DNA from 3 places in the Streptomyces sp. NPDC007164 genome. Region 2 is predicted to be linked to each of the others. Evidence: riboswitches for the same ligand, from Rfam matches in the RefSeq annotation. Region 2 holds a riboswitch; each other region holds the start of a gene.
The links. A riboswitch is a leader RNA that binds a small molecule or an ion and turns the genes downstream of it on or off. The one in region 2 is predicted to bind S-adenosylmethionine.
Positions count from the first base shown of each region.

Region 1 (10,381 bases), on a different contig from region 2:
ATACGCACGGGGATCCTCCGAGAAGTGCAGGAGAGCGGAAACGGGAAGGCGGGCCGACGGCCCGCAGGGTCAAGATCACAAGCACCCGCGTCCGACCGCACGCCCCCTGGCCCCGCGGCCCGCCTCTCCACCTCAACAGCAGGGGGCGCTCACGCATCACGGACAGCGCACTCCCCTCATTCGCGCGCCCCCGACGGAGTACGGATCACCCCCTGGTCACCCCCGGAGCTCAAGCCGCGAAGTCCGAGCGCTCTTTCCAAGGATGGGGAGGTGGGACACCTTCCACCCACCCCACCCGAGCGGCGAGTTGACTTTTCGTGACCGACTTGCCACATACGGTGGTGACGCTCTAGCGTTCCGAATGCAGGACACAACGCAGAACACTCCGCAGGCCCCTCCGCAGGTCACGAAGCGGAACACAAGACAAGACGCAGAACGGCCCCTGCCGGTGCTACCAACACCAAATCAGGGGCCTGACCACTTCGACCGCTTCCAAGGAGCGATCTGATGGCTGTCAGCCAGCTTAGTGCTACCCCGTGCGCGCCGCATGTATCACTGTCCGCACCCCCGCACCCGATGGCCAATCCGGGGTACGGCAAGCGTTCCGCGCCGGGTGAACATCCGGCGGCCGACCGCGAGTTCGGGCACCTTCCGCCGCGCGAGGCTTCCATCGCCGCGTACATCGACCGGCTGCCCGAGGGCGCCGACATCTCCGTGAAGACGCTGGCCAAACACCTCCCGTACGGGCAGTGCGCGCTGCGCACCGCCCTCAACAGGCTCCAGGACGCCGGGCATCTGCGGCGCGGCAGCGAATGCGTCGCCAATGACGAGGTGCTGCTCTGGGTGACCCGGACGTTCTTCTCCCGGACCGCGAGGGACGACGAGTGGTGGGCGGCGTTCACCCGGGGCGACGTACCACCCGAGCGGCCTCAACGCCCCACCCGCTCACGGGCGTTCATGCTCCTCGCCGCACTCGGACGCACCGCCCCCTCACTCACCCTGTCGGCGGCCGACTGCACCTCGCTGGAGCCGCAGGTCGACGCCTGGTTCGAGCGCGGCGCCACAGAACCGGAGCTCCTGCACGCCCTCACCGACGGGCTGCCCACCCCCGTCCACCACGCGGCAGCCCTCGTCCGCAGGCGGCTCGCGGACAAAATGCCACCCGAACGAGTCACCCCGACGCACCAGCGAACGGTGTTGCGCACCCTCGAATGCAGCGAGTGCCGCACACCGGGCAGCGCGGAAGCCCTGATCGGCGGCAGGTGCAGGCCGTGCCGGGGTGAAGAGATCGCCGCACCGGCCGGACCGAGCGGAGCCGTACCGGCGGACGGCGTGCGCAGCCGGATGGACGACGTACGGGCCGGACTGGCCCGACGAACCGTGCGGACGGTCCGCCCGGCCAAACAGTAGGGCCGGTCCGCCCGGCAAAGCAGCAGGACCCATCCGCCCGCCCAAGTCGTAGAACCAGGCCGCCCGATGTCCGAAACCGGCTCCCACCTGGGGGTGGTTTGATCCGCATTCCCCACCGGCCGACTACTCCGCGTGTTCCTCTTGGCACCGACTGTTACGAATCACCCAAAGGGGAACGAACCATGTCCGAACCCACCCACGAGCAGATCGTCTCCGGGCTCCAGGACCGGCCCGCCATCGCGCTGGCCCCCGGCCCCCGCCTGGACGCCGAGAGGCCCAGCTCCCTCCCGTTGCAGCCCAGCGAGGTGTGGGATCTGCCGGGCGGTACCGCCTGGGTCTATTACGGCGAGGGGAACACCGGTCTCGTGCGGCCGGTCATCTTCGCCGACGGTTTCAGCACCGGGCCGAGCGAGCTGGAATTCTCCTGGCAGATCATGGAGTTCGGCGACTACGCGCTCATCAGCGAGCTGCGCCGACGCGGCCACGACGTCGTCCTCCTCGGTTTCGACGACCGCAGTGCGTCGATTCTGGACAACTCCCGTACCGCACAGGCCGCGATCAGGCGGGCCATCGCGGAGCGCCTGGGCAACACTCCGTTGGCGGTCGGCGGGTTCAGCATGGGCGGGCTCGTCACCCGGCACGCGCTGGCCAAGATGGAGAGCCAGGGCATCGACCACGACACCGCGCTGTACTTCTCGTACGACAGCCCGCACCGGGGCGCCTGGATCCCGATCGCGCTCCAGGCGTTCGCGCACTACATCAAGGATCTCGACAGCAGGTTCTCCGACCAGATCAACAGCCCGGCCGCCCGCCAGCTGCTGTGGCGCCACATCGAGAAGTGGGACAGCGCGCCTGACCAGAGCGACGAGCGCGGCGCGTTCCTGGCGGAGATGCAGGCGGTCGGCGAATGGCCGCGCCGGCCCCGGCTGATCGGTGTCGCCAATGGCCGGGGCGACGGCGAGGGCACCGACGTACGGGCGGGCGAACTGGCGCTGGAGGGCAAGGGCCTGTCGGTCGTGGGCACCAAGCTCTACACCCAGGCGCCGGGCCCCGACGAGCTGGTGGCGAAGCTGCGGGTGGTGACGCTGAAGACCAACGAGGACCGTACGAAGGGGCTTCCGTCGATCGACGGCGCCCCCGGCGGCTCGCTGGAAGGCTTCGGCATCCTCGCCGACGGGCTCAACGCCCTCAACGCGATCCTCGGCTTCAAGACCGATGTGCGCATCCGGTCGCACTGCTTCGTACCGTCCGTCAGCGCGGTCGACGTCGCCGACCCGGACACGGACGAGAGCCTGTACCAGGACATCTCCTCGCTCCCGGAAGGCATCGGCGGGCTGGACGAGTTCAAGTTCGCTTCCCGGAACGAGGGACACACCCTGGTGACGGAGGAACTCTGCACCTGGCTGCTCGACCGCCTGCCGTAGCACGGCGCGTCGCCCTGACCGCCGTGCCCGCCCTGCCCCTTGTCTCATACCGGGGAGCCAGGGGGCTCATGACGGAATGGGGACTGCGGTGTCACGCGCTCACGATGCTCCGGCGGGCATCGTGGGTGCGCCCGCCGCAGACCTATGGGGAGCCCGGGCCGCGCACCGGCCGCGAATCGGGCGTACGTGGCGTCGCTCTTCGACCGGTGGCTGCGCGGGCACGACGACCGGCTACTCGACGGGCCCTCCGAACGCTTCCCGGAGCTGTTGTTCGCCCGGTAGCACGCAGGACGGGCGGGAGACGCACGTGGGCCCCGGGACCGAAATGGTCCCGGGGCCCACGCGGCAGAGCTGCGAAGCTGTGCCGGAACTACCGATCCGTCAGGATCAGAAGTCCATGTCACCGCCCGGCATGCCGCCCGGAGCGGCCGCGGAGGCCTTCTCCGGCTTGTCGGCGATGACGGCCTCGGTGGTGAGGAACAGCGCGGCGATGGACGCGGCGTTCTGCAGAGCGGAACGCGTGACCTTCGCCGGGTCGAGGATGCCCTCGGCGATCATGTCGACGTACTCGCCGGTCGCGGCGTTCAGACCGTGGCCGACGGCCAGGTTGCGCACCTTCTCGACGACGACGCCGCCCTCAAGACCACCGTTGACGGCGATCTGCTTGAGCGGGGCCTCCAGCGCCAGCTTGACGGCGTTGGCGCCGGTCGCCTCGTCACCCGAGAGCTCCAGCTTCTCGAAGACGGCCGAGGCCTGGAGCAGAGCCACGCCACCACCGGCGACGATGCCCTCCTCGACGGCGGCCTTGGCGTTGCGCACCGCGTCCTCGATGCGGTGCTTGCGCTCCTTGAGCTCGACCTCGGTCGCGGCACCGGCCTTGATGACGGCCACGCCGCCGGCCAGCTTCGCGAGGCGCTCCTGGAGCTTCTCGCGGTCGTAGTCCGAGTCGGAGTTCTCGATCTCGGCGCGGATCTGGTTGACCCGGCCCTGGACCTGGTCGCTGTCACCGGCACCGTCGACGATGGTCGTCTCGTCCTTGGTGATGACGACCTTGCGGGCGCGGCCAAGCAGGTCGAGACCGGCGTTCTCCAGCTTGAGGCCGACCTCCTCGGAGATGACGGTGCCACCGGTGAGGATGGCGATGTCGCCGAGCATGGCCTTGCGGCGGTCACCGAAGCCCGGGGCCTTGACGGCGACGGACTTGAAGGTGCCACGGATCTTGTTGACGACCAGGGTCGACAGGGCCTCGCCCTCGACGTCCTCGGCGATGATCAGCAGCGGCTTGCCGGACTGCATGACCTTCTCCAGCAGCGGAAGGAGGTCCTTCACGTTGCTGATCTTCGAGTTGACGATCAGGATGTACGGGTCGTCCAGGGACGACTCCATGCGCTCCATGTCGGTGGCGAAGTACGCCGAGATGTAGCCCTTGTCGAAGCGCATACCCTCGGTGAGCTCCAGCTCCAGACCGAAGGTCTGGGACTCCTCGACGGTGATGACGCCTTCCTTGCCGACCTTGTCCATGGCCTCGGCGATGAGCTCGCCGATCTGGGTGTCGGCGGCGGAGATGGAGGCTGTCGAAGCGATCTGCTCCTTGGTCTCCACGTCCTTGGCCTGCTCCAGGAGGGCGGCGGAGACGGCCTCGACGGCCTTCTCGATACCCCGCTTGAGGGCCATCGGGTTGGCACCCGCGGCGACGTTGCGCAGACCCTCGCGGACGAGAGCCTGGGCGAGAACGGTGGCGGTGGTCGTACCGTCGCCGGCGACGTCGTCCGTCTTCTTGGCGACCTCCTTGACCAGCTCCGCACCGATCTTCTCGTACGGGTCCTCCAGCTCGATCTCCTTGGCGATGGAAACACCATCGTTGGTGATCGTGGGGGCGCCCCACTTCTTCTCAAGGACGACGTTGCGACCCTTGGGGCCAAGGGTGACCTTGACGGCGTCGGCGAGCTGGTTCATGCCGCGCTCGAGACCGCGCCGGGCCTCCTCGTCGAACGCGATGATCTTGGCCATGTGAAGTGGTCCTCCCGGACAGGGGTGGATTTCTCCGGACCGAGTGGCGCCCGCGACGGACGGCCTGCGTGACCGGCGGTTCCTTGCCCCACCGACCTGCGGGCCTCACCGGCCCGGTCCAAGTTCTGTCACTCTCACCTGGAGAGTGCTAACGCAATGATTAGCACTCGACCCCCGAGAGTGCAAGCGTCCCCCTCCGGATGTGGACAACGGCGGACGGCCGTGGAGGGCTGTGGACGAGGGCCGCGGCGGCTGTGGGCGAGGGCCGTGCAGGGCTGCGGACGAGGGTCGCGCAGGGCTGCGGACGAAGGCCGTGCAGAGCTGCGGACAACACCCGGCGCGCGTCAGGACGCGCTGAGGGCCCGTACCCCCGGGGTACGGGCCCTCAGCGCGTGAGTGGTGTCGTTGGCCGACCGCGCCGAACTCAGCCGACGGCGAGCTTGACCATGTCTGCCTGCGGCCCCTTCTGGCCCTGCGAGATCTCGAATTCAACTCGCTGACCCTCTTCGAGGGTGCGGTACCCGTCCATCTGGATCGCGCTGTAGTGGACGAAAACATCCGCACCACCGTCGACCGCGATGAAGCCGTACCCCTTCTCCGCGTTGAACCACTTGACGGTGCCCTGAGCCATGCCTAACTCCCCTATTACTGGCCCTTGCGCAGGACCGCACTTCGCGGACCCGGGTCAGAACTCACCCTCCGACAGGAGAGGGTGTGTGCGCCGGAACGCGTCGACCGCGGCTGAATGTATCTGCCCAACTGCCCTCTGCAACAGGTCAATCGGACGAGAATTCTCGGCCGCGCCGAACGCCCGAATATGCGCGATTCATGAGGTTCCTGGGCAAGTCGGGCCAGGCAAAGGCGACTTATGCCGCAAGGGCAACACACACTTTGGCTGCATCTTGTCGCGACCAGGCGCATTCTCATATGCGGGCGGCGCGGGGCAGCTGGGGGGACTTCCCACACTGTACCCCGCTCAACCATGCAGAATTGCCCCCTCCGCTTCAAACGCGGAGGGGGCAATTCGATAACGCGATGCGGCCGGACGGGGCGTCAGCAGCCGCCCGCCACCGCCGGGATGATCGAGATGCCGGCGCCGTCGGGCGTCGCGGTCTCCAGGCCGCCCTCGAAGCGCACGTCGTCGTCGTTGACGTACACGTTCACGAAGCGGCGCAGCTTGCCCTGGTCGTCCAGGACGCGGGCGGCGATGCCCGGGTGGTTCTGCTCCAGGGACTCGATGACCTGGGAGAGGGTCGAGCCCTCGGCCGGGACCTCGGCCTGGCCGCCCGTGTAGGTACGGAGGATGGTGGGGATGCGGACCTTGACGCTCATGGCGGGTGCCCTTCCTGAAGTCTCGGGTGGTCAGCTGGTGGCGAGGCCGGCGGCGCGGAACGCGTCCAGGCTGGGACGGATCGTCGCGGTCGCCTGAGAGGTTTCGGCCACCGCGTCGAGGGTCTTGAGACCGTCACCCGTGTTGAGTACGACGGTGGTCAGCGACGGGTCGATCAGACCGGCCTCGATGAGCTTCTTCGTCACGCCGACCGTCACACCGCCCGCCGTCTCCGCGAAGATGCCCTCGGTGCGCGCCAGCAGCTTGATCGCGTCGACGACCTGCTCGTCGTTCACGTCCTCCACGGCGCCGCCGGTGCGGCGGGCGATGTCCAGGACGTACGGGCCGTCGGCCGGGTTGCCGATCGCCAGGGACTTGGCGATCGTGTTCGGCTTCTGCGGCCGGACGACGTCGTGGCCGCCCTTGTACGCGACCGAGACCGGGGAGCAGCCCTCGGCCTGGGCGCCGAAGAGCTTGTACGGCTTGTCCTCGACCAGGCCGAGCTTGATCAGCTCCTGGAGCCCCTTGTCGATCTTGGTGAACTGCGAGCCGGACGCGATCGGGATGACCAGCTGGTCCGGGAGCCGCCAGCCGAGTTGCTCGCAGATCTCGTACGCCAGGGTCTTGGAGCCCTCGCCGTAGTACGGCCGCAGGTTGACGTTGACGAAGCCCCAGCCCTCGCCGAGCGGGTCGCCGATGAGCTCGGAACAGAAGCGGTTGACGTCGTCGTAGTTGCCCTCGATGCCGACCAGTTCCCCGCCGTACACCGCGGCCATGACGACCTTGCCCTGCTCCAGGTCGTGCGGGATGAACACGCAGGAGCGGAAGCCGGCGCGGGCGGCGGCGGCGCCGACGGCACCGGCGAGGTTGCCGGTGGAGGAGCAGGAGAGGGTGGTGAAGCCGAAGGCGCGGGCGGCCTCGATGGCCTGGGCGACGACCCGGTCCTTGAAGGAGTGCGTGGGGTTGCCGGAGTCGTCCTTGACGAACAGCTTGCCCTGCTCGACGCCGAGCTCACGGGCGAGGTTGTCGGCCTGGACGAGCTTGGTCCAGCCGGGGTTCAGGTTCGGCTTCTCGGCGACGTCGGCGGGGACCGGCAGCAGCGGCGCGTAGCGCCAGATGTTGGCCGGGCCCGCCTCGATGCGCTTCTTCAGCTCTTCGGGAGAGCCGCTCGGCAGGTCGTACGCGACTTCGAGCGGCCCGAAACAGGACGCGCAGGCGAAAATGGGGCCGAGTTCGAATCGCTCGCCGCACTCGCGGCAGGAAAGGCCCGAGGCGGGGCCGAGGTCGACGGATCGGGCGTCGGCGGAGGAATTGGTGCTTACTGCAACGGTCTGCGCAGCCATGGTGGCGAGGCCCTTTCTCCTCATCTTCCTCGCGGCGCGTTTCGCCACGAGACGGAATTGGCACCTTCCCCACCTGACCTCGCGGTCGGCGGGAGGGTTGCCGGGACTTCAACGGGCCGTTCCCTCAGTCCCTCTGGATGAGCGCTGTGGCACCGGATCTTCGATCCGGGCGTTTATCGGCGGACGGACCCCGGCATGCGATGGTCGTCCGCGTTGTTCAAGACTGTAACCGAAGCACCGGACTGTTGAGATAGTCGTCCGAACCGCGAGATGGATCACACACAGGGAGTATCGACCGTGCTGGAAGAGGTCGAATGCTGGCTGGCCAGGCGTTCCTGGTCGGCCGCCGACCGTCCGATGGACCGCCTGCTGGCCGCCAGGGCCGCGGAGGCGGGCCGCGGGAGCGTCAGTGTCGTACTGCCCGCGCTGAACGAGGAGGCGACGGTCGGCGAGATCGTCGCGACGATCCGGCGCGAGCTGATGGAGAAGGTCCGGCTGGTCGACGAGCTCGTGGTGATCGACTCCGGTTCCACCGACGCCACCGCCGAGGTGGCCCGGGAGGCCGGCGCCCGGGTGGTGCACCGCGACGCGATACTCCCCCGGATCCCGGCCGTACCCGGCAAGGGCGAGGTGCTGTGGCGTTCGCTCCTGGTGACCGGGGGCGACATCGTCTGCTTCATCGACGCCGACCTGAAGGACTTCTCGGCGGACTTCGTCTCCGGCATCGTCGGCCCGCTGCTGACCGAGCCGGACGTGCAGTTCGTGAAGGCGATGTACGACCGCCCGTTCGGCACCGGTCCCGATGGGCCCGCCGTCGGCAGGACGGCGGGGCAGGGCGGCCGGGTGACCGAGCTGGTGGCCCGTCCGCTGCTCAATCTGCACTGGCCGCAGCTGGCCGGTTTCGTCCAGCCGCTGGGCGGCGAGTACGCCGTGCGCCGCTCGCTGCTCGAACGGCTGCCCTTCCCCGTCGGCTACGGCGTGGAGCTGGGCCTGCTCGTCGACGCGCTGCACACGGTGGGGCTGGACGCGCTGGCCCAGGTCGATGTGGGGGTGCGCAAGCACCGGCACCAGGACGGGCAGGCGCTCGGCCGGATGGCGGCGGCGATCTACCGCACCGCCCAGCTGCGGCTCTCCCGCGGCCACCTGATCCGCCCGGTCCTCACCCAGTTCGAGCGCGGCGAGAACGGCTTCGTACCGCGCACCCATGCCGTGGACACCGAGGAGCGTCCCCCGATGTGCGAGATCGAGGAGTACGTTTCGCGCCGCGCGGCCTGACGTGGTCTGACTTCGCACGTTTGGGCGGTTCGTGATCGGGCTAGATTCCGCAACATGGTCTCCGAGCACGATGCCCAGCCCGCTGCCCGGTCCGGCGTCCGGTCCGATGCCCAGGTCCTCGTCGCGTCCAACCGCGGCCCGGTCTCGTACACCCTGGGAGAGGACGGATCGCTCGACGCGAGACGCGGCGGCGGCGGTCTCGTCTCCGGGCTGAGCGCCGTCGACGACAAGCTGTGGGTGTGTGCCGCGCTCGGTGCCGGGGACCGGGAGGCGGTCCGGCGCGGGGTCGCCGAGCAGGGCGTACGGATGCTCGACATCGACGCGGAGGTGCACGCCGACGCGTACAACGGCATCGCCAACTCGGTGCTCTGGTTCGTCCACCACATGCTGTACCAGACGCCGCTGGAACCGGTCTTCGACGCGGAGTTCCGGCGGCAGTGGGCGTCGTTCGAGACCTACAACCGGGCCTTCGCCGAGGCGCTCGCCGAGGAGGCGGGGCAGGGTGCGGCGGTGCTGGTGCAGGACTACCACCTGGCGCTGGTGCCGGGCATGCTCCGCGAGCTGCGCCCCGATCTGCGGATCGGCCACTTCTCGCACACCCCGTGGGCGCCCGTCGACTACTTCCGGCTGCTCCCCGACGACATCGCCGAGCAGTTGCTGCACGGCATCCTGGGCGCGGACCGGGCGGCGTTCCTGACCCGGCGCTGGGCGGACGCGTTCATCGGCTGCTGCACCCAGATCCTGGGCGGCACCGGGCGGACCAGGATCGGGGTGCACGGGCTCGGCGCGGACGCGGACTTCCTGCGCCGCCGGGCCCACGAGGCGGATGTGGACGAGCGGATGGCGGCGCTGCGCGAGCAGACCGGTCCCGGCCGGAGGACGATCGTACGGGTGGACCGAACGGAACTGTCCAAGAACATCGTGCGCGGCCTGCTCGCGTACCGCGCACTCCTGGACGAGCGGCCCGAGTGGCGCGAGCGCGTCGTCCATGTCGCCTTCGCCTACCCCTCCCGGCAGGACCTGGCGGTGTACCGCGACTACACGGCCGAGGTGCGGCGGGTCGCCGACGAGATCAACGCCGTGTACGGCACGGCGGGCTGGACGCCGGTGGTGCTGCACGTCAAGGACGACTTCGCCCGCTCGCTCGCCGCGTACCGGCTGGCCGACGTGGCGCTCGTCAACCCGATCCGCGACGGTATGAACCTGGTGGCCAAGGAGATCCCGGTCGTCTCCGACCACGGCTGCGCGCTGGTGCTGTCCCGGGAGGCGGGCGCCTACGAGGAGCTGGGCAGCGACGCGGTGGTGGTCAATCCGTACGACGTCTCCGCGACGGCGGCGGCGCTGCACGAGGCGCTGACGATGGCGGACGACGAACGGGCGGCGCGCACCGAACGCCTGGCAGCGGCGGCGGTCGTGCTGCCGCCGCAGCAGTGGTTCCTGGACCAGCTGGACGCGCTACGGCGGGACTGAGGCGGGGACGGGCGTCAGATCCGCCGGGCCAGCGCCGCCAGGAATCCGACGACGTCGCCCGGTCCGGCCAGCAGCAGATCGGCCCGCTCGGCCAGTTCGGGCACCTCCGCGCTGCCGCT
Region 1 covers NZ_JBEYFB010000001.1:763,026-773,406, forward strand. The annotation lists gene ABZ622_RS03500 (hypothetical protein) at 1-8, opposite strand, end outside; gene ABZ622_RS03505 (hypothetical protein) at 577-1,410, shown strand; gene ABZ622_RS03510 (hypothetical protein) at 1,593-2,834, shown strand; gene groL (chaperonin GroEL) at 3,222-4,844, opposite strand; gene ABZ622_RS03520 (cold-shock protein) at 5,269-5,475, opposite strand; gene ABZ622_RS03525 (MoaD/ThiS family protein) at 5,898-6,176, opposite strand; gene thrC (threonine synthase) at 6,207-7,517, opposite strand; SAM riboswitch class I at 7,535-7,661, opposite strand; gene ABZ622_RS03535 (glucosyl-3-phosphoglycerate synthase) at 7,815-8,792, shown strand; gene ABZ622_RS03540 (trehalose-6-phosphate synthase) at 8,847-10,262, shown strand; gene otsB (trehalose-phosphatase) at 10,277-10,381, opposite strand, start outside.
Region 1: another riboswitch for S-adenosylmethionine. It lies ahead of thrC (threonine synthase); the one in region 2 lies ahead of ABZ622_RS20880 (hypothetical protein).

Region 2 (10,381 bases):
GGCGGCAGTTCCTGCGGCGCTCGGTGAGCCACCTCGTTCAGGAGCGGGGCGTCCGGCAGTTCCTGGACATCGGGACAGGACTGCCCACCGCGGACAACACCCACCAGGTGGCCCAGGACATCGCACCCGAGTCGCGCATCGTGTACGTGGACAACGACCCGCTCGTGCTGACCCATGCCCGTGCGCTGCTGACCAGTTCCCCCGAGGGCGTCACCGACTACATCGACGCCGACCTCTACGACCCGGACGCCATCCTCGCCCAGGCGGCGAAGACGCTCGACTTCGACCGGCCCGTGGCCCTGATGCTGCTCGGCATACTCGGGCACGCGGGCGACTTCGCGAAGGCGCGTGAGGTGGTCGGCAGGCTGATGGCGGGGCTGCCGGCCGGCAGCTGCCTCGTGATGTACGACGGGACGCGTACCAGCGAGGGCATGATCGCCGCGGAGAAGGCGTACATCGAGAGCGGCGCGGTGCCGTACTACGTGCGCGAGCCCGACGAGATCGTCACGCTCTTCGACGGACTGCGGATCCTCGACCCCGGCTTCGTCCGGCTCAGCGAGTGGCATCCCGACGCCGACAGTGCGACCGTGCCCGCGGACGTGGACGCCTTCGGGGGTATCGGTGTGAAGGAGTGACGAGCCCCGGGGCCCGATGAGGGCGCCCGGCCGCCGGAGCACGTGTGTCCACGCGGCCGGGCGGGCGACCGCTGCGAGATCCTGAGACAGGAAGCTGATCAGTACCAGGGGGAATGCCAGATGACAGGGTACGGATCCGGTGCGGACCGCATCGACACTACCAGGCCGCATCCCGCGCGGGTGTACGACTGGTTTCTGGGCGGGAAGGACAACTATCCCGTCGACGAGGAGCTCGGGCGGCAGATCGCCGGGCTCTCGCCGGACACGAAACGCATCGCGCGCCACAACCGGTGGTTCATGCACCGGGCGATGCGCCGGCTGGCGGGCGAGGAGGGGATACGGCAGTTCCTCGACATCGGCTCCGGCATTCCCACCGAGCCCAACCTGCACCAGATCGTCCAGAGCACGGCGCCCGACGCCCGGGTCGTGTACGTGGACAACGACCCCATCGTCCTGGCCCATGCCGGGGCGCTGCTGAGCGGGACCGCCGAGGGGGTGACCGCGTACCTGGACGCCGATGTGCGGCAGCCGGAGCGGATCCTCGGACTCGCCGCCGATGTCCTCGATCTCGACCGGCCCGTCGCGCTCTCCCTCATCGCCCTGCTGCATTTCGTCGACGACGGGGACGACGGCGAGGAGAAGGGCCGGAGTGAAGGGGCCTACGCGCTGGTGGCGCGCTTGATGGAGCGGCTCGCCCCCGGGAGCTGTCTGGTGCTGTCACAGCTCACCGGTGACTTCGACCCGGAGAGCGTGGCGAAGGGGGTGGCCTCGTACGCGGCGGGCGGTGTGACGCTCGTACCGAGGTCGCACCGGGCCATCAGCCGGTTCTTCGACGGGCTGGAAATGGTGGAGCCCGGCCTGGTGCCGGTCGTCGACTGGCATCCGGAGCTCAGTGTCGGTGAGCTCCCGGTGGAGACGCAGCCGGTGCCGATCTACGGCGCGGTCGCCCGCAAGCCGTAGCGTCCCGGGCGCGGGGGCCGGGGGCCGTCCGGAGACGGCCCCCGGCCATCCGGCGCCGTGCCGGGCCGGTTACTTCCGCAGCTCGACCGTGAAGCCGCGCCCGGTGGAGACGGACGGTGTCCTGACCTCCGTGATCCCGGTCGCAGGGTCGGTGAACCAGCCCGACCCGGCCTTCGCGAGCTCCGCCGCCGAGTTCATCCGGTGCAGGCGGCTGTGGCCCATGACGACCTGCGACGGCGCGTGCTCGCCGTGCACGGTGAGGTCGTACGAGCGGGCGGACACCTTGCCCCGGTAACTCCCCACACTCGCGCCGATCCTGACGGTGGTGCCGCCCCCCTTGCCGTGGGCGGGGGCCTGGACCCGGACGTGCTGGGTGGCCGAGGCGCCCTCGGCGAACTTCCGCGTCACGCCGTCGTCCTCGTAGAGCGTGTACTCGGTGGTGCCCTGCGGGTGGATGTCGTAGCCGAGCCGGGTCCGGTCCCGGGACTCCCAGGACACGGTGCCCTCGGGCCACATCGGCACGATCGATCCTCCCCTGACGAAGAGCGGCAGGGTGTCGAGCGGCGCCTTGTAGCCGTTGACGGTGGTCGGGCCCTGGTAGGTCTTCCCCGTCCAGTAGTCCGTCCAGGTGCCCTTCGGCAGGTAGATGCCGTTACGGACGTCCGTGTCGCTGTACACCGGCGCGACCAGGAAGTCGGGTCCGGCCAGGAACTCGTACTTGGCGTCCGGACCGAGCGCCGCCGGGTCGTCGGGGTACTCGAGCGCGAGCGGCCGGACCGCGCCGACACCGGTCCTGGTGGCTTCCTTCGACAGGGTGTACATGTACGGCAGCAGCCGCTCCTTCAGCATCAGGTACTTGCGGTTGATGGAGGTGTACGGCTCGCCGTCCAGCCACGGCTGCTGGTCGTGCGGCTGCTTGGTGGTGATGTCACTGGCCCAGCCGTCCATGGTCATGATGGCCGGGAGGAACGCCTTCCACTGGAGGTCGCGGGTGTACATCTCGGGGTCGTGACGGTAGATGCTGCCGACGTCGCCCGTGTTGTACGCGATGCCGGACATGGTCGCTCCGGCGTACGTCGGGATCTGCCAGCGGATGAAGTCCCAGGACAGGCTCTGGTCCCCGCTCCACAGCACACCGCAGCGCTGGGCACCGGCCCAGGACACGGGCAGCCAGACGAAGCCGCGGGCGTCGCTGTTGTTCTCGATACCGGCCTTGGCCTGGTCGCAGGCGTCCAGCGCGAAGCCGTAGCCGCCGCCGACCCAGGCGACGTCCAGCTTGCGGACGCGTACCCCGGCCTTGGCCTCCGCGGCCTCGTCGGGCAGACCGTTCTGTGTCCAGAGCCCGAGCTGGGCATGGTTCTTGTTGAGTCCCGCACCGGTCTCCGGGAGGTTCTCGTAACCGCATCCGTAGCCGTCGTTGACGAGCATCCAGCCGAGCGGCATCCCGTTGTCGGCATAGCTGTCGGAGACCTTCAGCGCGTCCAGGGTGTGGCGCTCGCCCCGGTTGGCGTTGTGCAGGTAGCAGTCGGCGGAGCCGGGCTCCAGCCCGTACACCGGGGGCATGAACGGCTTGCCCACCAGGGAGGTGTACTTGCCGATGACCGTCTTGGTGTCACCGGTGAAGTAGTACGCGTCCAGGCGCCGTTCCTGCTGACCGGTTCTCACCGGGGAGCCGAAGTCGTAGATGCCGGGCGTCATGGTGTTGCGGAACACGCCGTAGCCGGCCGTGGAGAGGTAGAACGGCTGGGAGTTGTTGTAACCGCCCTCGTTCCAGTCGGTGTTGTTGCCGACGTTCATGATTCGGTCGCGGTGCGAGAAGCTGCCGTTCTGCTCGCCGCCGCCGAAGAACTGCTCGTCGGTCCCGCGCTTCAGGCTCTGCCGCATGCCACCGCCGGTCCAGCGCAGCGGGTCGGCCTCCTGCCAGACGGCCGTACGGTTGTCGGCCTTGTAGAGGCCGAAGCGCAACGGCTTCTTGTACACGCGCAGCACCACGCCCTTGGAGCGGATCCCGTAATAGGTGCCCGCGTCGAAGGACTTGGTGTGCGGCTGGGCGGTGGGCCGCTGCCGGATCATGTGGCTGTCCTTCGGGTCGGCGAGTACGCCGTCCGGGGATGCCTGAAGCCGCAGTGTGTCGTCGGTGAAGAACTCGGCGCGTGCCTTGAGTGCACCGGCCGCGATCTCGTACCTGCCGTGCGAGCCGCTGAAACCGGTGAGGTTCCCGGCATCGGTGGCCTCGGGCAGATACGCCGTTCCGCTGAAGGAGTTGTTGTGCACGTCGTAGGGGACGACCACCACGTGGTACGTCCCGGAAGCCTTCGGGATGACCGTGGACTCGGGGTCGGCGGTGCCCGCGCTGGAGGCCACCTGTCTGTCGGCCGAGTCGTAGATGTACATGTCGAAGTCGTCCGTGGGCGTCTCCCACTGGATGGAGACAGGGACGCCGCCCTCGGGGTTGTCGTCCCACTGGCCCTCGGGCGGGTCGACAGTCAGGTCGAACCGGGCGCAGACCGCGTTCTCGGGGTCCTCGGCGGCCGTGCCGCACTTGGCGGGGGAGTCGACGGTGCCCTTGGCGTAGACCGGGCTCTGCCACGTCACATTCTTCGTGGTGCCGTCCAGGGTGCCCGCTGGCGTGGCCGCTGCCTGTGCCCGCGGGGCGGGGGCGGTCAGGGCGGTGAGCGCGAGGACGATCACCGAGAGCGTGCCGACCGCCGCTCGACCGGGACGTTTCTTGAGTATCCGCAAGGAGTGTTCTCCGTTCGTACCGAACAGTGAAATAGCCGATGCCTGCGCAGACATGATTGGAACTCTGGATATTCGAGCATCAGAATTCACCGTGCGACCGGTGCATGTCAACGCTTGGTCCGGCGTTCCGGCCGGGTGCCCAGGTCAACGTTTCGAAAAGTGACCGGAGTGGGAATTCGCGGCGGGCGCACGGGTGGGGTGGGTGGTGAGGGGTGGCGCATCCCCGCCCTTTTGATCAACCATGCTCAGAAAACGGACTCACTGGATCGGAATGATGGTGAGAGTGGTCGCGAATAGTGTCCGAAGGCTCACTGAATTTCCCTATAGTGAAGGCGCGTTGATCAACCGACCACCGCTATGAGCGAAGCCTTCGTCGCAGGAGATTCCGTACGATGACGACGCCCGCATCCGCGGTGTCCGGCCACCCGACCGCATCCCCGCCGCCCGGCACCGGGCGCTGCCCGGCAAACGCCGGGGGCTCCGCCGTGCCCCTCAGCGGACCCGGATTCCACACGGAACCCCATGCCGTCTACCGCGCCATGCGGAGCGAACACGGTCCCGTGGTGCCCGTCGAACTGCCCGGAGGGGTACCGGCCTGGCTGGTCATCGGCTACCGCGAACTCCACCAGGTCACCAGCAACGGCGAGTTGTTCCCCAGGGACGTCGGGCTGTGGAACCAGTGGGGGAACATCCCCGAGGACTGGCCGCTGCTGCCGATGGTCGGCCGGCCGATGCCGTCCGTCTACTTCACCGCCGGCGCCGAGCACCGACGCCACGCCGCGATGGTCGGGCAGGCCCTCGAAGAGGTCGAGCACTTCGAACTCCGCAGGGACTGCGAGGAGTTGGCGGACCGCCTCGTCGACGGGTTCTGCCGGCGGGGCACGGCGGACCTGATCGCCGACTTCGCCGTACCGCTGCCGGTGCTCGTCCTCGCCCGCCTGGTCGGATTCCCCGACGCGGACGGGCCGCGGATCGCCGAGGTGCTCGGGGACCTGGCCGACGGCGGGCCGGGAGCGCAGGAGGCCCATCTGCGGTTCGCCGAGAGCATGCGGCGGCTGCTGGCGTCCCGTCGGGCCATGCCCGGGAACGACGTGACCTCGCGCATGCTGGCGTACGCGGGGGAGTTCACCGACGAGGAGTACGTACTCGACCTGATGGCCATCACGGCAGCGGGACACCTCACCACCGCCGACTGGATCGGCAACTCGCTCCGGCTGATGCTCACCGACGACCAGTTCGCCGTGGCGCTCACCGGCGGCCGGCACAGCGTCGCCGAAGCCATGAACGAGGTGCTCTGGGAGGAAGGTCCGACACAGATCCTCGCCGGCCGCTGGGCGGCCCGCGACACCCGGCTGGGAGGCCGCGGCATCCGGGCCGGGGACATGCTGCTGCTGGGCCTGGGCGCGGCCAACGCCGATCCGCACATCCGCCAGCACCTCTCCGCCTCGGGCGGACCGTCCGGTCAGCGCGGCAACAGCGCCCACCTGGCGTTCAGCCACGGCGAGTACCGCTGTCCCTTTCCCGCGCAGGAGATCGCCGAAATCATCGCCCGCACCGGCATCGAGGTGCTGCTCGACCGGCTCCCCGACCTGGAACTCTCCGTACCGGTCGCTGAGTTGGTCCGGCGGCAGTCCGCCTTCCTGCGGGGCATGACCGCGCTGCCCGTCCGGTTCGCCCCCGTCCGTCCGACAGGAGTCCCGTCGTGAACTGCCCGCACGCCGCTGCCCGGGGTGCCGCTTCGAGCGGCGCTCCCGTCGTCCTCGACCCGCTGGTCCAGGACCTGGACGGAGAGACGGCGCGACTGCGCGATGCCGGTCCGCTCGCCAGGATCGAACTGCTCGGCGTTCCGGCCCTGACCGTCACCCGGCACGCGCTGGCCCGCCAACTCCTCGTCGACCCCCGCCTGGTCAAGGACCTCGAAGCCTGGGGGCTCTGGCAGCGCGGCGAGGTCACCCACGAGTGGCCGCTGATCGGCATGATCGACGCCGGTCGCTCCATGTTCACCGTGGACGGCGCCGAGCACCGACGGCTGCGCACCAAGACCTCCCAGGCACTCACCCCGCGCCGGCTGGAGGAGATCCGCCCGGACATCGAGAAGTTCACCGAGGAACTGCTCGACGCGCTCGACGAGGAGAGCGGCAGGAGCGAGAACGGTGTGGTCGACCTCAAGTCCGGGTTCGCCCAGCCGCTGCCGATGCGCGTCGTCGGCATGCTGATGGGTGTGGACGAGGCCGAGCACCCCATGCTGATGAAGCGGTACAAGGCGTTCTTCTCCATGCTCACCCCGCAGGAGGAACGCCTGGCGCTGCTCGCCGAGCTGGACGTGTTCTACGCCGCTCTCGTACAGGAGAGGAAGGCGCGTCCCACCGACGACCTCACCAGCGCGCTCATCCTGGCCGAGGAGGGCGGCGAACCGCTCACCGAGGAAGAGGTGGCGGGCAACCTCAAGGCCATGGTGGCCGCCGGGCACGAGACCACCATCGGGCTGATCCTCAACGCCGTCCGGGCCCTGCTCACCCACCCCGACCAGCTCCGCCGCGTCCTCGACGGTGAGATCCCGTGGGAGACGGTGATCGAGGAGACCCTGCGCTGGGATACCCCCACCACCCATCTGCTGATGCGGTTCGCCACCCAGGACATCCAGGTGGGCGACGAGGTGATCGCGAAGGGCGAGGGGGTGGTGATCTCGTACCGAGCCATCGGCCGCGACATCGAGCAGCACGGGGCGGACGCCGACGCCTTCGACATCACCCGGTCGACTCCGATCCGCCACATGACCTTCGGCCACGGCCCGCACATCTGCCCCGGAGCGGCGCTCTCCCGCGTGGAGGCTGCCATCGCCCTGCCGGCACTCTTCGCACGCTTCCCGGCACTGCGGGCGGCCGTCCCGGACGAGGAGGTCCGCAGGCTGCCGGTGATGACGCAGAACGACATGGAGGCCTTCCCCGTACTGCTGCACGGCTGAGCACCTGACCCCCCGTCGGGCACCGCCGTCCGTGGGATACAGTTCCCGCAGGTCATGAGTTCCAGTGCACAGCCCCGGCTAACTGGACGGCACCCCGCTCCGCTGCGGGTGCTCCGGGTGACGACCGGCCCCGTGCGCAGCGCGCGGGGAACAGCGGACCATCGGGGCGGCGCACCTGGGGTCCATGATCTCGGGAAGACGGAACACCATGCTCCCCCACCTCGTCCAGAACGACGGCTGCACCAGCTACGGCCCCGGTCACCACGTCCACTGGATCCACACCAAGAAGTGCCACCAGGAGCCCGGCCAGGCCGTGGAGCTGCTGCTCACCTCCGGTGACGTCGGCGCCGACGGCTGGTTCGAACTGCGCGCCGCCTTCGACCACGCCGAGGAACTGCCGAGGGTGTGGACACACGCCCCGGCGGCCCTCACCGAACTGCTCACGGCCCACCGCGGACGGGTGTTCTGGCTGCCGCGGTGGCACGCCCTGAAGCTGGTGGACTCCGCAGGCCGGGCCACGTCCCTGGTCAATGCCGGTTTCGAGGCCGGCCCGCTGTGCGCGACGACCGCCCCCGACCCGCGGCGCACCGTCGGCGGCACGAGCTACGGACTGTAGCCGAGCCTCACCCCAGCGCGTCCGCCAGCGCGCTGTCCGCCGCCGCCCGCGACTCCTGCCACAGGGTGGTAACCGGAATCCACACATGGACCCCCTCCGGCATGCCCACGGCGGCCGCGCGGAAGGCGACGCCCAGATGGGAGGGGTCCGCCGCCACCGAGAGGCTGCCGACGACGTGTCCCCCGGCAGCCGCCGGGTCCGCGGTCCGTACGGCGGCGTACGCCCGCTCGCCCGGGGACAGCTCGTAGGGACCGCTCCCGGCGGGCGGGACGGCCTCGGCGGAGCCGTCGAGGCCCCGGAAGGTGATGGTCGGGATCCGGTCCACCACACAGGTCCGGCTGCCGTTGTTGACGACGTCGATCCGGGCCACGTTCCGCTGTCCGCCGGGTGCGGCGTGCACGGAGAGGGCCTTCTCCTGGCAGGTCGCGAGGCGGCTCGCGGTGCCGGTCGTCGCGGACGCCGCGGTGCCGGTCAGCGGCACGGTGGCCGCGACGGCGAGCGCGGCGGTGAGAACGGAGCCAAGACGCATGGTGCTTCTCCCGTTGGATCGACAGCCTGCGGATACGGCCGGGCGGCCCGTCGGCCGGTGCAGCCGACATGGACAGTGTGAACCGTACGACCCGATCCCCGCGACAGATCGGACATATCGGTTCGGTGTATCCGGTGCCGGGAGGGTTACGCTGCTCCCGCCTGGCCGTCCCGCTGCGCACGGGCGCGGACCCGCAGCAGGAACGCGGCCACCATCGGCGCGCCCGTGACGAGGCCCGCCGACAGTGCCACGGCCCAGACCCAGGCGTAGTGCTCGTAGGCCCAGCCGCCCGTCCGGTCGTGGTGCCGGCGGCTGGGGCCCATCATCTCGACGCAGGCCGTGCCGAGCAGCATCAGCAGCGCGAAGCTCAGCACCGCCGCGACGGCCCCGAGCGCCGAACGGGCCCTGCTCGCCGCCCGGCCGACGGTGGCGGCCGAGATCGCCCCGGCCGCGAACGTCACCGGGACCAGCGCGCCGACAGCCACCGCGAAGCCGTAACCCCCGCCCGGGAAGCTGTCCCGCGCCCACCTCCACAGACCGGTGCCGCCGAGCGTGGACCCGATGGCCGGGACGACGATGCCGATCACCACGGCCGCCATGCAGCCGCAGCCGCGGACCGTGTCCCGGCGGCGGCCGGACGCGGTGGCGGAGCCGCGCGGCGGGCGTGCGGTGTACACCAGGGAGGCGGACACGGCCCTGCGCCGGCCGGGCCTGCCGGAACCGCCCATGCGTGTCAGCCTCCTCGGCCGGGGACCGGGCCGACGCGGAGGGCGTGCGGCGCTGCGGACCACGGCAGCCTACGGGGCGGGTCCGAGGGCGGCCGGAGCGGCCACCGGGCCCGCCCCGCGAGCCTCACCGGGGGCGGACCGTCGCCATCACGTCCCGGTCGGGCTGCAGCGTGAGCGACGGGACCGGCTCGATGACACCCGGGTCCACGTCCAGCTCGAAGCGGCGGGCCAGCACGGCCAGGATCAGCACCGACTCGACCATTGCGAACCGGGTGCCCAGACAGACCCGGGGGCCCCCGCCGAACGGGAACCAGGCGTATTCCGCGATGCTGTCGCCCTGCTCCGGATCCCACCGCTCGGGACGGAACTCCTCCGGCTCGGGGAACCACCGCGCGTCGCGCTGAGTCACCCACTGGCTGGTCCACACCCGGGTGCCCTCCGGCATCGGCACACCGCCGATCCGGGCACCCGCCTTCGCGACACCGGTGACCAGCCAGATCGTCGGGTAGAGGCGCAGCGTCTCCTTGACCACGGACTGGGTGTACGTCAGCCGCGCGTAGTCGTCGAACCCCGGCTCCCGGTCGCCGAGCACCCGGTCCAGCTCCTCGGCGAGCGCGGCACGCACCCGCGGATTGCGGGCCAGCAGATACCAGGCCCACACCAGTGTGGAACTGGTCGTCTCGTGCCCGCCGATGTACAGCGTGACCGTCTCGTCGCGGATCTCCCGGTCGGTGAGGCGCTCACCCGTCTCGTCGACCGCCGTCAGCAGCCGGCTCAGCAGATCGGGGCGCTCGTCCCCGCCGTCACGGTGACGGGCGACGACCCGGCCGACCTCGGCGTCGATGACCGCCGCGGCCTTCCTGATCCTGGCCCGGCCGGGGGTCGGCACCCAGTCCGGCAGCAGCGCGCCGATCCCGGCGAACTCCTTGCCGATCTCCTGCTGCGCCACATCCATCGCCCGGCCCATCGCCTCGGCGTCGGCCGCGGTGTCGACACCGAAGATGGTGCGCACCGCGATCCGCTGCGTCAGCGCCGCCATCTCCCGCTTGATGTCGACGCGTTCACCGCCCGACCAGGTGTCCGCCAGCTCCACCGTGCTGCTCGCCATCGTCGCCGCGTACGAGCGCACCTGCTTGGGACGTACGGAGGGCTGCACCAGCGAACGCTTGCGCCGCCAGTCCGTGCCGCGGGCGACCACCACGCCGT
Region 2 covers NZ_JBEYFB010000016.1:8,594-18,974, forward strand. The annotation lists gene ABZ622_RS20855 (SAM-dependent methyltransferase) at 1-635, shown strand, start outside; gene ABZ622_RS20860 (SAM-dependent methyltransferase) at 756-1,595, shown strand; gene ABZ622_RS20865 (TIM-barrel domain-containing protein) at 1,665-4,391, opposite strand; gene ABZ622_RS20870 (cytochrome P450) at 4,730-6,043, shown strand; gene ABZ622_RS20875 (cytochrome P450) at 6,040-7,302, shown strand; SAM riboswitch class IV at 7,353-7,462, shown strand; gene ABZ622_RS20880 (hypothetical protein) at 7,511-7,918, shown strand; gene ABZ622_RS20885 (DUF4232 domain-containing protein) at 7,926-8,447, opposite strand; gene ABZ622_RS20890 (hypothetical protein) at 8,594-9,175, opposite strand; gene ABZ622_RS20895 (cytochrome P450) at 9,300-10,381, opposite strand, start outside.

Region 3 (10,381 bases), on a different contig from region 2:
GAGATCAACTGGCTGTTCGGCTTCCTGCTGTTCGTGCTGGGCATGTTCACCGGCTTCACCGGTTACTCGCTCCCGGACGACCTGCTGTCCGGTACGGGTGTCCGCTTCACCCAGGGCGCGATCCTGTCGACGCCGATCGTCGGCACGTACATCTCGATGTTCCTGTTCGGCGGAGAGTTCCCCGGCCACGACTTCGTCGCCCGGTTCTACTCGATCCACATCCTGCTGCTGCCGGGCATCATGCTCGGTCTGCTGGTGGCGCACCTGATCCTTGTCTTCTACCACAAGCACACGCAGTTCGCGGGTCCCGGCCGGACGAACAAGAACGTCGTCGGCATGCCGCTGCTGCCGGTGTACATGGCGAAGGCAGGCGGCTTCTTCTTCCTGGTCTTCGGCATCATCGCCATCATCGCGGCGATCGCCACGATCAACCCGATCTGGAACATCGGTCCGTACCGCCCGGACCAGGTGTCCACCGGCGCCCAGCCCGACTGGTACATGGGCTTCGCCGAGGGTCTGATCCGAGTGATGCCGGGCTGGGAGATCAACCTCTGGGGCCACACGCTGGTCCTGGGCGTGTTCATCCCGCTGATGGCCTTCGGACTGGTGCTCGCGATCATCGCGGTCTACCCGTTCGTCGAGTCCTGGGTCACCGGGGACAAGCGCGAGCACCACATCCTGGACCGCCCGCGCAACGCCCCGACCCGGACGGCCTTCGGTGTCGCCTGGATCACCGAGTACGTCATCGTCTTCATCGGCGGTGGCAACGACCTGTGGGCCACGCACTTCCACCTGTCGCTGAACGCCATCTCCTGGTTCGTACGGATCTTCATCTTCGTCGGCCCGGTCCTCGCGTTCATCGCCACCCGGCGGATCTGCCTCGGCCTCCAGCGCCGCGACAAGGAGAAGGTGCTGCACGGACGCGAGTCCGGCATCATCAAGCGCCTGCCGCACGGTGAGTTCGTCGAGATCCACGAGCCGCTCGGCCCCGAGCAGCTGCACACGCTCACCGCGCACGAGCAGTACAAGCCGGTCGAGATCGGCCCGACGGTCGACGAGAACGGTGTCGAGCGCAAGGTGTCGGCCCTGCAGAAGCTGCGGGCCCGGCTCAGCAAGGGCTACTTCGGCGAGGACAACCAGATCGCCAAGCCCACCGCCGAGGAGTACAAGGAGATCACCAGCGGCCACGGTCACCACTGATCGCCTGAACTGATCGCCACAGCGGGAGCCCCGTCCATTCGATGGACGGGGCTCTTTGCCGTCCCCGGCGCTGGATAGGGTGGGGGTGATCCCTTTTACCGGCTGTGGACCCCAGGAGCGGACCATGAACGTTGTGACCCCGATCGGCGGCGACAGCGTGGCGGACCGCACCTGGCCCGGCGTGCTGAACCCCCTGCTGCGCGGCGAGAACCTCACCGCGGACGACACCGCGTGGGCGATGGACCGCATCATGCGCGGTGAGGCGAGCGATGTGCAGATCGCCGGATTCGCGGTCGCCCTGCGCGCCAAGGGCGAGACGATCGACGAGGTGTCCGGCCTGGTACGGGCGATGTACGAGCACGCCAACACCATCCACGTACCCGGCCGTACGGTCGACATCGTCGGAACCGGCGGCGACCTCGCCAAGACGGTCAATATCTCCACCATGTCGGCGGTCGTCATCGCCGGCACCGGCGCCAAGGTCGTCAAGCACGGCAACCGCGCCTCCTCGTCCGCGAGCGGTTCCTCCGACGTGCTGGAGAAGCTCGGCGTCAACCTGGACCTCAGCGCGCAGCGGGTCGCCGAGGTCGCCGAGGAGGCGGGCATCACCTTCTGCTTCGCGGTGAAGTTCCACCCCGCCCTGCGGTACGTCGCCAGGGCCCGCAAGGAGCTCGGCACGCCGACCACGTTCAACATCCTCGGACCGCTCACCAACCCGGCCCAGGTGCGCTCCCAGGCCGTCGGTGTCGCCGACCTGAGGATGGCGCCCATCGTCGCCGGTGTCCTTGCCGAGCGCGGCAATTCGGCGCTGGTCTTCCGGGGCGACGACGGCCTGGACGAGCTGACCACGACCGCGACCTCGCGGGTCTGGGTGGTCCGGGACGGAGCGGTGCGCGAGGAGGCGTTCGACCCGCGCGACGTCGGCCTGGAGCTGGTGCCCGTCCAGGCCCTGCGCGGCGCGGACGCCTCGTACAACGCCGATGTGGCCCGGCGGGTGCTGGCCGGCGAGCGGGGGCCCGCCCGGGACGCCGTGCTGCTCAACTCGGCGGCGGCGCTGACGGCTCTCGACCCGACGGACGGCACGCTGAACGAGCAGCTCGCGGCCGGGATCGCGAAGGCCGCCGAGTCCATCGACTCCGGTGCGGCGGCCCGCGCTCTGGAGCGCTGGGTGGCGGCCAGCAACGCCTGAGCCTGCCGGGTGACCTCTGATCGGGCGGCCACGCCCTGGCACGCACGCTTCCCGCGTTGCCGAAATGCCCGAGTAGCTCCGCTACTAGGACATCCCGGCGCCTTGGAATCGCACGCACCAGACCGCGTCCGCTATCCGATCGAAGGTCACCCGGCAGGCTCTGAAACGGGCGCAGATGTGGCGCAAGGCGCAGTCCGGATCCTGGACTGCGCCTTGCGCGTCTTCGTACGTATGGCAAGATGCTGGGCAGGTCATGAGTGACAGCGACTACGGCCCCGGCCCGCTGTCCGGCAACCCTCCGTCCGTGGCGGGGTGCCCCGGGTGAAGACCAGGCCGTAGGCAGCGAGGTCTGCGGCAAGCGCGGGCCCCTCGGCATCTGTGAATGCCAACCCCCGGGGTCCTGGTCCCTAGGGAGTCTCTTGTGAGCACGCGAATGCGATAGGGCCGTCGGCCCTCTTCCGCACACCCCTTTTCACCTTTTCCGCTGCGCTGCCGCGTATCCGCCGGCGCATGCGATTTCGCCTGCCTCTCACGGGAGTTCGCCATGTCTGTCTTCACCGCTGCCGCCGACCAGTCGCTTTGTGCACCTCTGCCGGTTCTGGGCAAGGATGTGACGGTTCCGCTGGTCACGGGCGGTGAGGTCAGCTACGCCGCGCTCGACTACGCCGCCAGCGCCCCCGCGCTCCAGCGGGTCTGGGACGACGTCGCGGCGTACGCCCCGTACTACGGCAGCGTCCACCGCGGAGCCGGTTACCTCTCGCAGCTCTCCACGGACCTCTTCGAGAGCAGCCGCGTCACCGTCGCGGAGTTCCTCGGCTGCCGCGCCGGTGACCAGGTGATCTTCACCCGCTCGACCACCGACTCGCTGAACCTGCTGGCCGCGGTGGTCCCGGCCGACTGCCAGGTCTTCGTCTACGAGACCGAGCACCACGCCTCGCTGCTGCCGTGGCGCGACGCCCGGGTGACCTACCTGAACGCTCCGCGCACCCCGGCCCAGGCCGTCGAGACGCTGGAGCGGGCGCTCGCCGAGCGCGACCCCTACGGCCCCGCGCTGGTCTGCGTCACCGGTGCCTCCAACGTCACCGGCGAGCTGTGGCCGGTGAAGGAGTTGGCCGCCGCCGCGCACGCGCACGGCGCCCGGATCGTGCTGGACGCCGCCCAGCTCGCCCCGCACCACCCCGTCGACATCGCCGAGCTGGACGTGGACTGGGTTGCCTTCTCCGGACACAAGCTGTACGCGCCCTTCGGCTCGGGCGTACTGGCCGGCCGGGCCGACTGGCTCCAGGAGGCCGAGCCCTACCTCGCGGGCGGCGGCGCCTCGCGCAAGGTCGCCCGTCGCACCGACGGCGGGGTGGACGTCGAGTGGCACTCCACCGCCGCCCGCCACGAGGCCGGTTCCCCCAACGTCATCGGTGTGTACTCCATCGCCGCCGCCTGCAAGGCGCTCACCGAGGCGGGCTTCGACAACCTGGTCGCCCGGGAGCAGCACCTCGTCGCCGCGGTCCGCGCCGGCCTGGCCGAGGTCCCCGAGGTCAAGGTGCTCTCGCTGTTCGGCGACGACGCCCCGCGGGTCGGCGTCATCTCCTTCGTGGTGGAGGGCTGGAACAGCTCGCACTTCGCCGCCGCGCTCTCCGCCGAGTACGGCATCGGCGTCCGCGACGGACTGTTCTGCGCCCACCCGCTGGTCCGCACCCTGCTGGGCAGCGACCCGCAGGAGGTCGGCGAGTGCGGTGCGCCGGAGGCCGAGCCGGGCGAGCGATCGCTGAACGCGATCCGGGTGAGCTTCGGCGCCGGTACGCCGGACGAGCACATCGAGCGGTTCGTCCGCGCGGTCAAGGAACTGGTCAGCAAGGGCGCCCAGTGGAAGTACCGCACCGAGGACGGCCGCTGCGTCCCGGACCGGGGTGCGGTGCAGCTCTGAGGCACACAGCACTTCGGCGGGGGACGGGCAGCCTTGTGGGCCCGTCCCCCGCCGAAGTGCCGCGGGCGTGGTGAGGCGCGTGCCTACGCGTCGAGGCCGATGGCGAAGGCGGCCTCCAGGTCGTGCTGCGAGTAGGTACGGAACGCCACATGGGTGTCGGTGGCCTCGACGCCGGGGATCTTGCTGATCCGGCCGGGGATGACATCGGCGAGATCGTCGTGCTTGGGCACCCGGACCATGGCGATCAGGTCGTACGTACCGGTGACCGAGAAGACCTCGCTGACACTGTCCAGCGCGGCGATGGCCTCGGCGATCTCGGGAATCCGGTCCACGCTGGTTTTGATGAGCACGATCGCGGTGATCACGGCTGGCTTTCTCCCTCGGTGGCCGTGGCTGGTCCCTTCACTCTATCCGTACGCCGGTAACGCCCCCAGGCGTAGAGAAAGCCGAGGGCGAAGCCCACCACATGGGCCAGATAGGCCACGCCCGGCCCCCCGCTGCCGGCGCCCTGGACGGCCAGCCACTGGAGGGCGAACCAGAAGACCAGCACGATCCAGGCGGGGAAGCGCAGCGGCAGGAAGAAGAGGAACGGGAACAGGCTGGTGACCCGGGCCCTGGGGAACAGATACAGGAACGCCCCGAGCACCGCCGAGATCGCCCCCGAGGCCCCCACCAGCGTCTGGTCCGACGTGGCGTGCGCGGCCGCGTAGGCGACCAGGGCGAGGTAGCCGGAGATCACGTAGAAGAAGGTGAACCCGACCCGGCCCATGCGCTCCTCGGTCATCGCCCCGAACACGTACAGGAAGAGCACGTTGCCGAGCAGGTGCAGCCAGCTGCCGTGCACGAACAGGGCGGTGAACGGGGTGAGCAGGGCGTGCGCGGAGCCGTCCCACAGCTCACCGGGGATCACGCCCCAGCGTTCGAAGTACCCGGCCTGTGCGGCGAGCAGGGCGTCGGCGGTGCCGGGGACCGGGTTGAAGCCGGACAGCGGGCTGATCACGAAGACCAGGGAGCAGACCGCGATCAGGGCATGGGTCACCAGCGGTCCGCCCGAGGTGACCGTACGTAGGAGCCCGCCGGTCAGCCTGCCGGCCACAGCTCGCCGATCGATCATGAACAGAGCATGACGCAAGCGGAGGGAACGGGACAGACCGCCTCGCCGTGTCGGGGGGACACGACGAGGCCGTAGGGTTACGGCAGGACATCCGCAGTTCGACGGCGCACCGCGAGATCCTTGAAGCAAGGCAGCACGAGGCTCGACGAAAGAGGACGCAACGATGACGACGGTTCCCCAGCCGACCGACGGGACCCGCTGGCGCTGCACGCTCTGCGGAAATCTCACGCGCTTCGACGTGACCCGCTCCTCGAAGGTCGTCGAATACGTCCATCTCGACCTGGCCGGTGAGTCCAGCGTCGAGGAACGCGAGGTGGTCAGTGAGACCATCGAGTCGGTGCGCTGCCGTTGGTGCAACGCGGTGGACCAGATCGAACTGGTGGACAGGCCGGGTGCCGACTCCTGACGGAGCCGCGCCCACAGACATTTGGGGTGACGGATGGTGGAGCAGCCCGCTAGCGGCGCCGAGTCGGCCGGGGCGGCCGACGACGCCGTCGAGGCGCTCGACCGCCCACTGCCCGAAGGCGTACGGCGGCGGGTCGTCGCACTGGTCTCGGACGCGTTCGGCGGTCTGACGGTCACCGAACTCCCCGCCCAGCTGCGGCAGTACGCCCGCTTCACCCCGACCCGGCGGGCCAAGTTCGCCGGGAACGCGATGGCGGCCGCTCTGGAGAGCGATCCGTTGTTCCGGCAGCGCATCGGCGAGCGGCTCAAGGAGGGCCAGCCGGAGCTGACCGATGCCCTGGAGGCCGGGTCGCCGCCCGCGGCCGCCGACCCCGTCGACGTGGCCGCCGCGGCCTATGTGCTGCGCCCGGCGGGCTGGGTCAAGCTGGTCGCCGCCGCCGGCGAGGAGGCGCAGCGCGCGGACGCCGAGCGCGCCGACGAGGAGAGCCGCCGCGAGCTGGAGCGGCTGCGCGAGGAGCTGGTCCGCGCCCGCTCCCAGACGAAGAGCGAGACGGAGCGGCTGCGCGTCGAGCTGGACGCGGCCCGCAAGGAGGCCGAATCCCTCCAGCGCAAGCTGCGCAGCGCCGTCAACGAGGTCAAGCGCGCCGAGGCCGCGCTGCGCCGCAGCCGGGCCGAGACCGACACCGTACGGTCCGAGGCGGCCGCCCAGGTCTCCGCGGCCGAGAGCGAGAGCCGTCGCCTCAAGGCGCGGCTCGGCGAGGCCGAGGCGTCCGTGGAGGCGGGCCGCCGGGCCGCCAGGGAGGGCCGCTCGGTCGAGGACATGCGGCTGCGGCTGCTGCTGGACACGGTGCTCGACGCGGCGAGCGGACTCCGCCGCGAACTGGCCCTGCCGCCCTCCTCGATGCGGCCGGCGGACAGCGTCGACGCGGTCGAGCCGGGCCGGATGTCGCCCAAGGACATCGCCGCCAGGGCCCTTTCGGAGACCGACCCGGCCCTGCTCGACCAGTTGCTCGCGCTGCCGCAGGCGCATCTGATCGTCGACGGCTACAACGTCACCAAGACCGGCTATCCGCAGCTGCCGCTGGAGAAGCAGCGGTTGCGGCTGCTGGGCGGGCTCTCGATGCTCGCCGCGCAGACCGGTGCGGAGATGACCTGTGTCTTCGACGGGGCCGAGCTGGCGGCCCCGGTGCTGCTCGCACCGCCGCGCGGGGTCCGGGTGCTGTTCAGCAAGCCCGGGGTGACCGCCGACGAGCTCATCCGTCAGCTGGCGCGCGCCGAACCTCCGGGCAGGCCGGTCGTGGTGGTCTCCACCGACCGCGAAGTGGCCGACGGAGTCGCCAAGGCGGGTGCCAGGCCCGTTGCGTCCGTCTTGCTCCTGAAGCGCCTTTCGCGCGTCTAGCGGCACTTGCCGGTTGTCGGTGGAAATCGGGGAACGGACCGTCAAGTCACCGCTACACCCCGTGCGTCGTGGGTAAAGAAGTGCGGTCCGTGACGAGATTTTTCCGGCGAGGATTTGAACTGATCACAAGATGGTCACTAGGGTCAGGCCTCGAACCTTCGCACGGTTGATCACCCATCCGGGGTGACTGTGAAGGCACCGCCGAGTCCGTGACATGCACGGAGCCGGGGATTCGCGTCCCCCACAGCCCGGTAGGCGGCTCGAGGAAGAAGGAGCTCGCCTCCGTGGCGTCCCACCGTCGTCCCAAGCAGCCGAGCCGCGCTCGTGTGACCGTGCTCACCGCAACCGCCGCCGCAGCCGTCGCCCTGACCTCCCAGGCGGCGCACGCCGACCCGAAGCCCTCCAAGAGCGAGGTCAAGACCAAGGTCGAGAAGCTCAGCCACGAGGCCGGCGAGGCCAACGAGCAGTACTACGGCGCCAAGGAGAAGCAGCAGAAGCTGGAGAAGGAAGTCGGCGCGCTGCAGGACAAGGTGGCCCGCGGCCAGCAGGAGATCAACAACCTGCGCAACGGCCTCGGTTCGCTCGCCGCCGCGCAGTACCGCTCCGGTGGCATCGACCCTTCGGTGCAGCTCTTCCTCTCCTCGAACCCGGACACCTTCCTCGACGAGGCGTCGGCGCTCGACCAGTTGACGGCCAAGCAGACCGAGACCCTGGGGAAGATCCAGGAGAAGCAGCGGTCCCTCGCGCAGGAGCGCAAGGAGGCCCAGGACAAGCTCGGTGACCTGGAAGACGTCCGCAAGACGCTCGGCGAGAAGAAGAAGAAGCTCCAGAGCAAGCTGGGCGAGGCCCAGCGCCTGCTCAACACGATGACCGCCGCCGAGCGCGCGAAGATGCGCGACGACCAGCAGCGCGCCAGCCGCTCCGCGGGCGACCGTGTCGACCTGGGCAACGAACTCCCCGCCTCCGCCTGGGGTGCCGCGGCCCTGAACGCCGCCAAGACCCAGGTGGGCAAGCCGTACGGCCGCGGCGGCACCGGCCCCGGGTCCTTCGACTGCTCCGGGCTGACCCAGTGGGCCTACGCCCAGGCCAACGTCCAGATCTCCCGGGTCACCTACACCCAGATCAACGACGGTGTCCACATCGGGCGCAGCGCGCTGAAGCCGGGCGACCTGGTCTTCTTCAACAACACCTCGCACGTGGGGCTCTACGCGGGCAACAACACCCTCCTGCACGCCCCGTACCCGGGCACGTTCGTCCGCTTCGAGTCGATGGACACCATCGGCAGCTTCCAGTTCGGCGTCCGCGTCGGCTGACCACGCCCGAACGGGCGAATTCCCGCGCCCGCGCAGACAGTCCGCCCCGCCGGAGACCAACAGGTCACCGGCGGGGCGCCGTCGTTTCCGCCGCACTTCCCACCGGCGCGGCCTTTGGCCGCTCCGTGATCGTCCGACTACTGTCTGCCTGCCGTGCAGCTCCCGGTCGTCGGTCCGCCCGCCCCGGGCGGCAGGGGCTGCGCGCGTCTGCGTACAGCGGAAGGGAGTGCGGCGTCCTGTGGTGTCCCATCGCCGTTCCACACAGTCCGGGCTCAACCTGACCGTCCGGGCCACCGTTCTGTCCGCCGCGGCGGCGACCGCGGCCGCCACCCTCGGCGCGGCCACCGCGAACGCCGACCCGCAGGACGCGCCCAGGACCGCCAAGGCCCGCGTCGACCGGCTGTACACCGAGGCGGAGCGGGCCACCGAGCAGTACAACGCGGCCGGTGAGAACATCGGCCGGCTGCGCGGCGAGGTCGACCGGGCCCAGGACCGGGCAGCCCGCGGCCAGGAGCAGGTCAACCGGATGCGTACGGTGCTCGGTTCGGCGGCGAGCGCGCAGTACCGCTCCGGCTCCATCGACCCTTCGCTCGCCCTGCTGCTCTCCTCCGACCCGGACAGCTACCTCGACCGGGCGGCCGTGCTGGAACGCCTGACCGGCCTTCAGGCCGCCGAGCTGCGGGAACTCCAGCAGGTCCAGCGCGGGCTGACGCAGACCCGGGCGGAGGCGGCCCGCGCACTGGCCGAGCTGGAGCGCAGCCGGGCGGATGCCACCCGCCACAAACGGACCGTCGAGCGCAAGCTCGCCGAGGCCAGGAAGCTGCTGGGCGCGCTGCCCGGCGCCGACCGGGCGGAGTTCGAGCGGGCCTCGCGCTCCGGCCGCGACGCCGGGTACCCGGCCATGGCCGACCTGCTGGCCGGCTCCGCGCGTGCGGCGGCCGCCGTCATGGCGGTCCGGCAGGCGCTCGGCCGCCCGTACGTCTGGGGGGCCAGCGGACCGGCCGGATTCGACTGCTCCGGGCTGATGCAGTGGGCGTACGCCCGGGCCGGGGTCAGCCTGCCCCGGACCTCGCAGGCCCAGCGGTACGCGGGCCACATGGTGCCGCTCTCCGCCGCCCGCCCCGGCGACCTGGTCGTCTACCGGGCGGACGCCGGCCACGTCGCGATGTACGTCGGCAACGGACAGGTGATCCACGCCCCGTACCCCGGGGCCCCGGTGCGCTACGACCCCGTCGGCATGATGCCCGTCACGTCGGTCACCCGCGTCTGACCGTACCCTCGATCGGGTGCGGCGACGGCGGGGACGGAACGGCGGGCGACGGGCGGCGGGAGCGCTGCTCGCGGGAGCGCTGCTCGTCTCCGGCTGCGCGGCCCGCGACGACGGCGCCGCCCCCGGATCCACCACCCGGGCCGTCCGCGCCACGCTGGACCGCCGGGCCGCCGCCGTGCTGGACCACGACACCGACGCCTACCTCGCCACCACGGACCCCGGGGCCACCGCACTGCGCGCGGCCCAGCGCCGGGAGCTCGGCAACCTCGCCGACGTGCCGCTCGGCTCCTGGACCTACCGGCTGCGCGGCGTGACCGCCGAGGGCACCGACCGGGCCACCGCCGACGTCGAGCTGCGCTACCGGATCAAGGGCTACGACGCGGCGCCGGTCACCGCGGACCGGGTGTTCCACCTGAAGCGGGACCGGGCGGCCGGCCGCTGGTACGTCGTGGGCGAGCGGGCGGTCGGGGACGGAGTCCAGCTCTGGCAGCAGGGCGACGTCCGGGTGGTGCCCGGGAAGCACAGCCTGGTGCTCGGCGTCGGCCGCACGGACCGGGAGCTGAACCGGAT
Region 3 covers NZ_JBEYFB010000002.1:400,384-410,764, reverse strand. The annotation lists gene ABZ622_RS06350 (ubiquinol-cytochrome c reductase cytochrome b subunit) at 1-1,200, shown strand, start outside; gene trpD (anthranilate phosphoribosyltransferase) at 1,325-2,389, shown strand; SAM riboswitch class IV at 2,639-2,756, shown strand; gene ABZ622_RS06340 (aminotransferase class V-fold PLP-dependent enzyme) at 2,934-4,310, shown strand; gene ABZ622_RS06335 (Lrp/AsnC ligand binding domain-containing protein) at 4,394-4,675, opposite strand; gene ABZ622_RS06330 (rhomboid family intramembrane serine protease) at 4,672-5,424, opposite strand; gene ABZ622_RS06325 (hypothetical protein) at 5,588-5,830, shown strand; gene ABZ622_RS06320 (NYN domain-containing protein) at 5,867-7,228, shown strand; gene ABZ622_RS06315 (NlpC/P60 family protein) at 7,513-8,541, shown strand; gene ABZ622_RS06310 (NlpC/P60 family protein) at 8,780-9,811, shown strand; gene ABZ622_RS06305 (hypothetical protein) at 9,828-10,381, shown strand, end outside.
Region 3: another riboswitch for S-adenosylmethionine. It lies ahead of ABZ622_RS06340 (aminotransferase class V-fold PLP-dependent enzyme); the one in region 2 lies ahead of ABZ622_RS20880 (hypothetical protein).